Regions from separate parts of the Bradyrhizobium sp. B097 genome, predicted to be linked through region 1. Evidence: predicted binding sites of a transcription regulator. Region 1 holds the regulator's gene; each other region holds the start of a gene.
What was found. Region 1 encodes LexA, which represses DNA repair genes until DNA is damaged. Its sites were predicted from a motif close to TGTTCNNNNTGTGTTCNG; they were not measured.

Region 1 (3,600 bases):
TGTTCTTCGACGACCTGGCCGCCAACATCGAGGGCGCGCGGGCGCGCGGCCTTCATGCCATCCACGTGACATCGACGGATGACGTGGCGAGGGCTCTGACTGCACTTGGTATTGAACATTAGGATTGAAGGAGCTCCGAGCGTGGCCCTGATGCCGGTTGCCGATGCCCTGTCCGCCGTCCTCGCCGGCGCCGAACCGCTGCCGGAGGAGATGGTCGCGCTCGATGCCGCCTACCACCGCACCCTGGCGCGCGACCTCGCCGCGCTGCGCACCCAGCCGCCGCAGCCGATGTCGGCGATGGACGGCTATGCCGTGCGCGCGGCCGACGCCGGTGATCTGACGGCCCGGCTCAGAGTGATCGGCGAAGTCGCCGCCGGCCGGCCGCTCGAGCGAATGGTCGGCGCCGGCGAAGCGGTGCGAATTTTTACCGGCGGCGTGATCCCTAACGGCGCCGACGCCGTCATCATCCAGGAAGACACCGCCGTCGACGGCGACCACATCACGATCACCGAGCTAGCTGCCGCCGGACGGCACATCCGCCCGGCCGGCGTCGACTTCCGTGAAGGCGACGTACTGCTCGATGCCGGCAGCCGCCTCTCCGATCGCGCGCTGTCGCTGGCGGCCGCCATGAACTATCCGGAGCTTGCGGTGCACCGCCGTCCGAAGGTCGCGGTGCTGGCGACCGGCGACGAGCTGGTGATGCCGGGCTCGGAGCCCGGCGCCGGCCAGATCGTCTATTCCAACGGCTATGCGCTGCGGGCGCTGGCCCGCGCCGAAGGCGCCGAGACCGTCGATCTCGGGGTTGCCGCCGACACGGTGGAAGCCACCACCGCCGGCATCCGCCGGGCGCGCGAGACCGGTGCCGACATCCTGATCACGACCGGCGGCGCCTCGGTCGGCGACCACGACCTGGTCAAGCAGTCGCTGGAGGCCGAGGGCGTCAAGATGGCGTTCTGGCGGATCGCGATGCGGCCCGGCAAGCCGATGATGCATGGCCGGCTCGGCGCAATGCGGGTGATCGGCCTGCCCGGCAATCCGGTGTCCTCCTATGTCTGCGCCTTCCTGTTTCTGGTGCCGTTGATTCGGGCGTTGAGCGGCCGAAAAGCTGTTCATCATCGCCGCGCGAGCGCATTGCTCGGCCGCGACCTCGCCGCCAACGACCAGCGCGAGGACTATCTGCGGGCGCGTCTGGAGGCGCGCGAGGACGGCACGCTGATCGCAACGCCTGTCATGCAGCAGGACTCGTCCCTGCTCGGGAATCTCGCTGCGGCACGGGCACTTCTCGTGCGTCCACCGTTTGCGCCCGCCGCCGTCAAAGGCAGCGAATGCGAGATCCTGACACTGCCCGAGTGACGGCGCAGACCGCATCGCTTGAGCGCTCGCCGGATGCGTTCACCGGAAATTAAGTGGTTGCGGAACACATATCGAACATATAGTGTCCGTTCATGATTTGTTTCGAGTACTGGTGTGTACAAATGGGAGGCCGCGAGGGAGCGCTTGTGATGAGCACCGTGCTCCTGAGGTCAGGCCCCGCCTGAAAAGTCTCGGAATCGAACGACGCTACCAACCGGGGGAATACTCGAGATGCTCACGCGCAAACAGTACGAACTTCTGCGTTTCATCAATGAACGTCTGAAGGAGGCCGGCGTACCGCCCTCGTTCGACGAGATGAAGGATGCACTCGACCTGCGCTCGAAGTCCGGAATCCACCGCCTGATCACTGCACTGGAAGAGCGCGGCTTCATCCGCCGCCTGCCCAACCGCGCCCGCGCCATCGAAGTCATCAAGCTGCCCGAGCTCGCGGCCGGCGGCGGCAACGGCCGCCGCGGCTTCACCCCGAGCGTCATCGAAGGCACCCTCGGCAAGCGCACAAGCACGCCGCCGATCGCCGAGGACGACGGCAACCGTCCGGTCGCGGTCCCCGTGATGGGCCGGATCGCCGCCGGTACGCCGATCGAGGCGCTGCAGACCCGCAGCCACACCATCAGCGTACCGCCCGACATGCTTGGCTCCGGCGAGCACTATGCGCTGGAAGTGCGCGGCGACTCGATGGTCGATGCCGGTATCCTCGACGGCGACATGGCGCTGATCCAGCGCAACGACGTCGCCAACACCGGCGACATCGTGGTGGCGCTGATCGACGAGGAGGAAGCCACCCTGAAGCGCTTCCGCCGCCGCGGCGCGTCGATCGCGCTGGAGCCGGCCAACACCGCCTATGAAGTGCGCATTCTGCCGCCGAACCGGGTCCGCATCCAGGGCAAGCTGATCGGCCTCTATCGCAAATACTGAATTTCAAATACTTGCGGCGGCGGGGAACGAGCGACACATCGGATCGTTCCTTGGATGATAGGGTAGTGTGCTGTTTGCCCGATGCGCTCCGATACCTCTCACGCAGCGTCGCGTGTTTGTGATCGGGAGCGTTGGGCGACCAGTCGTACAATCGCCCAGAAACGAGGAGACACTCGTTCGCTATCGTCCACTCTGGTAGAGGCCCTATGCCTCAAGGAGAGGCACGGGTCGCTACCTCGATTAGAGGAGCCATCCGATGTGTGACTATAGTCTGCACGCCGTGGCGTCGCGCCCCGCCATTGTTGGAGAGACGCTGATCACCACGACTTTCCGCGGCACGTCGACCCGCGGCTTTGCTTCGGAGACCGATCCCACTGTCGCGGTCTGCATGCTGCCGGGCACCGAGCTCGCTTTCGCCGAGAACGTTCGCTACGACAGCCGCTGGATCTGGACCAAGACGATGAACTTCCGCGTCGGAGTGTTCAACGAAGTCGAGCCCGACGTTCCCGATCGCCATCATGACGCGGTCGAATTCCCCGACGGCAGCCATGTGCTGGTGACCCAACTCGTCGAGGGACAACGCGTCAGCGTGCTGCAATTGCCGGCACTGCATCCGCCGGTCGAGCAGAAGCCGAAGATAGTGGAGCGGCGCCCCTCCGCATTTGCGTCGCTGTTTTTGGGTTGAACGCATCGTCGCCGCGGGATGAGCTGTCCGGCGGCGGATGACCTAAGCGATTTCGAGCGACCCCGGACGCCGGGCTCCGGGGCGCAGCTGGAGAATTGCGTCGACGCGCGCCTTGGCGCATCATCGGGCACGGAGGACGTGCGTGGTGGTCGACAAGGTCACATGGCAAAAGGCTGGACGCGTCACGGAGCCGGGCCGCTACATGTTCCGGTTCGGCTGGCTGACGGTGACGGCTGACGACCTGAAGGTCTGGGAGCAATTCCCCGAGGCTTCCTTCACCCTCGTCAAGAAGCCCGACGCCGGCCCTGACTCCGACGAATACCATCTCGGCCTGTTCGAGTTGCCGACCGGCCCCTCACCCGACAACGGCTAATCTTCGCCCTGCAAATCGGTCTCGGCCGGCGTCGCATCCACGGCGGGCCGCGGCGCGCTGGCGGGTGTGCGTAGCGTCGTCTCGCTCTCGCCATCGCCGGGAACCGCCGGCGACCACGGCCGGTCGATCCCGCCGGGCTTGACCGCATCGATGGCGTAGCCGTCCCTGATGCGCCGCAGCACCAGCGCGCCGTGGCGCCGCAACCGCTCGGCATCGATCACCGAGGCCGCGCAGCCCCGCGGTGCCGGCCGCG
Region 2 (3,600 bases), 320 kb from region 1:
CCGGCGCCATTGACCAGGAGGTTCGGGAAGCGGGCCGGCAGAACCGCCGGCTCCTTCTCCGAGTTGTCGTAGTTCGGCTGGAAATCGACGGTGTCCATGTCGATGTCGGCCAGAACGGCAAGCGCCGCCTTGGTCAGCCGTGCCTCGGTATATCGATAGGCCGCCGGCGGATCGCCGTCGACCGAGCCGAAATTGCCCTGGCCGTCGATCAGCGGCACCCGCAGCGAGAAGTCCTGCGCCATGCGGACCATCGCGTCGTAAATCGACTGGTCGCCATGCGGATGATATTTACCGATCACGTCGCCGACGACGCGCGCGGACTTGACGTATTTCTTGTCCGGCGTGTGTCCCTGCTCATGCATCGAATAGAGGATGCGCCGGTGCACCGGCTTGAGCCCGTCGCGCGCATCGGGCAACGCACGCGACACGATCACGCTCATCGCGTAATCGAGGTAGGACTTCTTCATCTCGTCGAGAATGGAAACGGGACGAATATCGGAGGGCACCGGCGGCTCGCCGGGCTTGTCGTCTTCGGGTTCGGACAAAGGGGAAATCCGGTCAGTTCTGCTGGGGAATCATATAGACCATCAGGGGCCTGATAACCACCCTTGCGCGGCTCCGGCAAGCCGTTTTTCCCTTCGTTTTTTCATGTACTTACGGGCTTGTTTGCGGCTTCGGCCGCGGCTTGGCCCGGGAAGCGAATCGTGAGCGGCGAATTGCGCATGGAACACGGGTTCCCGGTACGGTATTCGCCGCTCACCATTCGCGATTTCGCTTCTCTCAGTGCCCGAACACCACTGCGTGCATGATCCGCCCGGGCACGAAGGTGAACAGGCCGGCAATCACCAGCGCGCCGAAGAAAATGCCGATCATCGTGAACTTGTGGCGGCGGACGTTGTGGCTCCGCGCGGCCGTCACGCCGAGCACCAGCATGACCAGTGAGAAGATCGACAGCAGGTGTATCGGACTCCACGGGCCCACCAGCTGGATCTGATGGATCCAGAACGAGCTCCCGGCGACGACCAGCATCAGGATCACCCAGATCCAGCCCAGCGTCCGGTGCGGCAGCGTGCCCTTCGGGGCCGCGAGCTGGATGGAGCCGAGCACGAAGGCAGCCATCGCGGCAAAGGCATGGAGCGGGATCGCAGGCGCAGCGTCGAGCAATGGCGCGAGGCTCATGATGGCAGCCCTCGAGTGAAGCTCACGGCCAGACGTCACTCGCCGCAGGCCAATGTAAATATCATTCACATTGACCTGTGTCAAAGTCTGGGGAACTTGCGCGATCCACTGGATGTTAGTGAAATATGGTCAGATGGATATGAGGTTATCCTCATAATCCACACAAGGACCTATCCTCGCCGCGTCATACCGCCGCTCCGGGAAATGAATCTTCACGGAACGGCGCCTGACGGAAGCGTCGAAACCGCGACTTGCGGTCAGAACGGGATGTCGTCGTCCATGTCGCTGTTGCGGCTGCCGCCGCCGGCGGCGACCGCGCGGCGCGGCGCTGAGCTGACCGGACCGGACGAGCCGAAATCGCTGCCGCCGCCATCATCGGCGAAGCTGCCGCCTCCGCCGCCCCGCCCGTCGAGCATGGTGAGGTTGGAGTTGAAGCCCTGCAGCACGACCTCGGTCGAGTACTTCTCGACGCCGCTCTGGTCGGTCCATTTGCGGGTCTGCAACTGACCCTCGATGTACACCTTGGCGCCCTTCTTCAGGTACTGCTCGGCGACCTTGCAGAGGCCTTCGTTGAAGATCACGACGCGGTGCCACTCGGTCTTTTCCTTGCGCTCGCCGGTGCCCTTGTCGCGCCAGGTCTCCGAGGTGGCGATGGAAAGATTGGCGATCGGACGGCCGTCCTGCGTCCGCCGGATCTCCGGATCCTTGCCGAGGTTTCCAACCAGGATCACCTTGTTCACGCTTCCCGCCATTGCATCATCTCCACTCGAAAACCGGGCGCCGGACATCGGCCGCCACTCTCAACCATCGCCACTTACTTGCAGGCGTCGCGAATGACCTATACGGCCGGTGCCGGCTCGATGCCCTCGCCGTCGCGCGGTTATCCACGATTATCGAGATATAGCACCGCAGCCGGCACTGTTCCAGTTTTGTTCGCCACAACCAGCCGTAGAAGCGGCCGATGGCGACGGCGCGGCCGCCGATTTCGGTCCCAGTCACCAGCGAGCTCCGACGCCTTACGAAATGCAAATCAAATCAACGCCTTGCCGTGTCGATACTTCGTCCGCGAGTGTTGCATTTGGGAGACGGCGTTTCCGGTTGAATCAGCGTATAGGTACCAGCCATCAGATGGGCGCTCGCGTCTGAAATCGCGCTTCGGGACCTTTTGGAAGCCGATTGGGAAGCTGGGGGTTTGATTATGAAGAAGTTTTTGCTCGCGACGGTTGCGCTGATTGCGTTCGCTGCGCCGGCCGCGGCCGCCGATCTCGCTGCGCGCCCCTACACCAAGGCGCCGCCGCCAATGATCGCCGCCGTCTATGACTGGAGCGGCTTCTACATCGGCGCCAACGGCGGCTGGGGCTCAAGCCACAATTGCTGGGACCAGATCCCGGGCGGCATCCTGCTCGGCTCGGATGGTTGCCATGATGCGACCGGCGGCGTTGCCGGTGGCCAGATCGGCTATCGCTGGCAGGCTGGCACCTGGGTGTTCGGCCTCGAAGCGCAAGGCGACTGGGCTGACTTGAAGGGCAGCAACAACAGCGCGATCTTCCCGGGTCTGTTCACCAACCAGAGCAAGATCGACGCGTTCGGCCTGTTCACCGGCCAGATCGGCTACGCCGTCAACAACGTGCTGCTTTACGCCAAGGGCGGTGCCGCGCTGACCGACAACCGCTTCAGCACCTACTTCACGCCGACCGGCGTGCTCGCCGGCCGCACGACCGACACCCGTTGGGGCGGCACCATCGGCGCCGGCATCGAAGTCGGCTTCGCGCCGAACTGGACCGCCGGTGTCGAGTACGACCACCTGTTCATGCAGGACAAGACCTACAACCTCACCACCCCGACCGGCGCGCTGTTCAGCGGCATCCGCGATCGCCAGGACGTCGACCTCGTCACCGTCCGCGTGAACTACAAGTGGGGTGGCCCGGTGGTTGCGCGCTACTGATCGCGCGACACGGATTTGATCCAAACGAAAGGCCGGCCTCGCGCCGGCCTTTTTGTTTGCTTGGTCGGCTCGTTTGCGCGGCCAAGCGCGGTTGGCGACATCCTGCATCGCTACAATGCCGGGCTCGCGCCGCCCTCGATCTCGGCCAGCGACACGCGCTGGGGTTGGACCGACGGCGCCGGCGTCGAATACATGTTCGCCGCCAACTGGTCGGCCAAGCTCGAGGACAATTACATCGATCTCGGCAAGGTCGCGCCGATCCAGTACACGCCCGCGATCAACGATCGCTCGGAGTGGAAGGACACGTTCCACACCGTCAAGCTCGGCATCAATTACCACTTCAACGTGGCGAGCCCGGTCGTATCAGCGAAATACTGAGCTACCGGCAGTCGCGCGCCGCACCTGCGCAGCGAACACAAGAGCCAGCCTTGCGCCGGCTTTTTCGTTGCGAGCAAGGCGCGCCTCGCGCGGGCCGT
Region 3 (3,600 bases), 990 kb from region 1:
AGCAGTCGCATCTCGGTCGCGCCTAGTCCCGATCTGCTCCATGGCAGCTCACGAAGCAGATCAAGCAGCGCCGGCCTCAGCAAGGGAAACGCGCTCAGGTCGCGGTGCACCACATCGAAACACGTCTGCGGAGTTGTCGCCCGATACGCCTGCCAGCACATGCTTGCAGTCTCGATATCCACAGCTCGGATGTTAGCCAGCGGGACCTCGTTCCAACCGCGCCATGCCGGGTCCATCGTTAGCAGGCTGAAGCCGACTTGACGCAATTTCAGCTTCGCTAACATGTCCGGCTGAGCATGAAACTGGTCGAGTACCCAGATCAACTGCAGCTGATCGTTTGGATCAGGGTCAAACCACAATTCGATGACGTCGAACGACTGGCAATAATCGTTGAACGCGAGGTCCTTCCAAGTTGCGCGCTTCGCGGACGGGGAAATCCAATCCGACCAATGATTCCCCGGCTTCTGGCCCGCTCGCACGCCGAAATAGGCCGCCAGCTCTTGTGACGAAGGCAGCACGCCCCAGGCGAAGCGAAATGAAAGCGGAAGCACCGCGTCGCCCAGACCTGCGCGTTTCAGGTCGAGCCCGGATGGATTACCCAAGATCAGGCGCTTCACCGCATCAACTCACTGAACACCGGCTACAAAACCAAACAGGCGCCGAAGACGTCGGCAACTCAACGTCCTCAGCGCCCGCTTGCAGCGAAATGATTTGATCGTTCGAGCATGATCTTTTCGGAAAACCGCTTCGCACTTTTCCGGATCATGCTTGAGGCTTACTCCTCGGCGGGCTCTTCGCCCTCGGCATCGCGCTCGGGCGTACCGGCAAGGATCTGCTCGGCGATCAGGCCGGAGTTCTGGCGGATCGCAGCTTCGATCTTGGCGGTGATGTCGGGATTCGCCTTCAGGAACGCCTTGGAGTTCTCGCGGCCCTGGCCGAGCCGCTGGCTGTCATAGGAGAACCAGGCGCCCGACTTCTCGACGATGCCGGCCTTGACGCCGAGGTCGAGGATCTCGCCCATCTTGGAGACGCCTTCGCCGTACATGATGTCGAACTCGACCTGCTTGAACGGCGGTGCCAGCTTGTTCTTCACCACCTTGACGCGGGTGGTGTTGCCGACCACCTCGTCGCGCTCCTTGATCGCGCCGATGCGGCGAATGTCGAGGCGGACCGAGGCATAGAATTTCAGCGCATTACCGCCGGTCGTGGTCTCCGGCGAGCCGTACATCACGCCGATCTTCATGCGGATCTGGTTGATGAAGATCACCATGGTGTGGGATTTGTTGATCGAGGCGGTGAGCTTGCGCAGCGCCTGGCTCATCAAGCGCGCCTGCAGGCCCGGCAGCGCATCGCCCATCTCGCCCTCGAGCTCGGCCTTCGGCACCAGCGCCGCGACCGAATCGATCACCAGCACGTCGACCGCACCGGAGCGCACCAGCGTGTCGCAAATCTCCAGCGCCTGCTCGCCGGTGTCGGGCTGCGAGATCAGGAGCTCGTCGATGTTGACGCCGAGCTTGCGCGCATAGACCGGGTCGAGCGCGTGTTCGGCGTCGATGAAGGCGCAGATGCCGCCCTTCTTCTGGCCTTCCGCCACGGTGTGCAGCGCCAGCGTGGTCTTGCCCGACGATTCCGGCCCGTAGATCTCGACGACACGTCCCTTCGGCAGACCGCCGACGCCGAGCGCAATGTCGAGCCCCAGCGATCCCGAGGACACCGTCTCGACATCCATCGAACGGTCGTTCTTGCCGAGCTTCATCACCGAGCCCTTGCCGAACTGACGCTCGATCTGGGAGAGCGCGGCTGAGAGGGCCTTGGACTTGTCCATGGAGGATCCTTCGACGATACGCAGTGCAGTAGCGGACATTTGGGATGTGCTCCTTATGGCGGGGATTCGCTAGCGGGAAAAACGGGCGATGCGATCAGGCGGAACGCGTTTGTTGATAGGAACCTCGTACCACGTTTGTTCTATGTTCGCAATATGTTCTTTTCGGCGTATCAGCGTTGTCCGCGTTTAAGCCCCTGTGTCTTAGTTTGAATTCTAGAGTGTCCTGAATCCGATTAAGCGAACGGAAACCATAGCTTAGCCAATGTTCTCAGTAGGACTACCGAGAAAGCCTATTCACTGTTCTGGGCTTATAAATTTCGATTGGACGCCATCCGTTCCTTGCTCGGGGTCGTCCCGCTCGGCGGATTTAGAGGCGGACGGAAAGGACCTGCGACCGACGAATACCAGGAGAGCGCCGGGGATAGCGAGTAGTAGGGCGTATACCAAGAAAGTTGCCTCAGTCCCGATGCATTCCGCGTCGCCAGTGCACGAGCTAAGAACCGACAAATATATTGCCGAAGATACGAGTCCGAGCGCTCCCATTAGCGCGGTTGCCCCAACGTAGAACGCCGTCATTCTGGCGATTGTCATCTAGTTCTAGCCTTAGAGGCCGCCTCTTCGCTCGCGAATCGAACGGCACGCTTCCGCGCGACCTCAGCGCCATCGGCGACGCCAACGCGATGAAGCGCCGAGGCAGCGCGGTCCGGACTGATCGCCGTGATAGCCAATTTGGGACATGTCCCGTGGCACAAATTGTATAGGCTCCCAGCTATCAGGATTTTGCACACCTTCGTGGGGCTAGGGCCAGCGCCGTCCGCAAGCATTTCAAGCGGGCGGCGTTGTGCTGTCAGGCATCAGCCCAGATGAACCCGGGCGGATCCGAACACGCCGACGGAAGCCGTTATCGAAGCGTTTGAGCGGCGGCGCGGCGCGATCCGTAGTTCTCCGGGGCAGAACAAAGTTCCGCGAGCAGGCGGCTCCGCCTTCGTCTCGACCTCATCAGATAATCAACGAGTTACCGAAGGATTTGGCGAAGCCGGATCACGATTGGCACAATCTGCATACTACCTTGGTACCCCTCCTGACGCCCAAAAAAACTACGTAGCGTTCGAGGGAAGACTCGGGTTCCGGCAGTGTTCGTAACATTGACTTGTCCGGCCGACGCACCGATTGCGCATCGCGAGGCAAGGCGACGCCGCCGGCGAACGGATCCACTTCGGGATCCGCAACGACGTCCAAAGGGGCGCGACGATTCACTCCATCCTTTGACGGGTGTTAATTATTAGTACAACCTTTGATTTAAATATCGACGACCGCCATTCATTCGCGGAACCGTTCCAGATGATTCACAAGGGCGTCGAATTCAGCGTCACGCAGCTCATGCCCGGCGTCTGGAAATGGCGTTTCCAGATCGGCGATCGGGTCTTCACGGGCAAGACCGAAGCAAAGCTCGACCTGTTGGCGATCCGCCGCGTGCAGCTGCGGATCGACCGCGAGCTGAACAATCTCGGGCTCGGACGGACCCGGGGGCACCGCGATCAGGACTGAGGCGCAGTCTGTCCGGCAAGCCGGCGAGCTTCAGTCCGCGCTGGCCAGCCGCCGCATCGTGAACTCGATCTCGCCGCCGGGCAGCTCGCGCCAGCTCTCGACCGCGCTCATATAGGCGGCCTTCGGGTAGCGCTTGAGAAAGTCGCGCGCCCGCAGGCGGGCCTGGTCGCGCGGAAGGCTGAAGGTCTCGCGCAGATAGCCGTCATCCGGCTTGCGCCGCTCGGCCA

Region 2: AAFG07_RS22460 (single-stranded DNA-binding protein) is a predicted target of LexA. The motif match lies at 2,099-2,116, and genes of this name have one in related genera.
Region 3: recA (recombinase RecA) is a predicted target of LexA. The motif match lies at 1,969-1,986, and genes of this name have one in related genera.

Annotation. Positions count from the first base shown of each region.
Region 1 covers NZ_CP152412.1:4,440,525-4,444,124, reverse strand. Annotated here, with positions in the region: gene AAFG07_RS20950 (HAD family phosphatase) at 1-122, shown strand, start outside; gene glp (gephyrin-like molybdotransferase Glp) at 142-1,353, shown strand; gene lexA (transcriptional repressor LexA) at 1,585-2,289, shown strand; gene AAFG07_RS20935 (hypothetical protein) at 2,546-2,974, shown strand; gene AAFG07_RS20930 (hypothetical protein) at 3,120-3,347, shown strand; gene AAFG07_RS20925 (ComEC/Rec2 family competence protein) at 3,344-3,600, opposite strand, start outside.
Region 2 covers NZ_CP152412.1:4,764,949-4,768,548, forward strand. Annotated here, with positions in the region: gene gyrA (DNA gyrase subunit A) at 1-545, opposite strand, end outside; gene AAFG07_RS22455 (DUF2306 domain-containing protein) at 781-1,179, opposite strand; gene AAFG07_RS22460 (single-stranded DNA-binding protein) at 1,437-1,931, opposite strand; gene AAFG07_RS22465 (outer membrane beta-barrel protein) at 2,378-3,124, shown strand; partial or broken gene AAFG07_RS22470 (outer membrane beta-barrel protein) at 3,212-3,502, shown strand.
Region 3 covers NZ_CP152412.1:3,451,360-3,454,959, reverse strand. Annotated here, with positions in the region: gene AAFG07_RS16045 (hypothetical protein) at 1-617, opposite strand, end outside; gene recA (recombinase RecA) at 776-1,864, opposite strand; gene AAFG07_RS16035 (hypothetical protein) at 3,167-3,373, shown strand; gene AAFG07_RS16030 (hypothetical protein) at 3,404-3,600, opposite strand, start outside.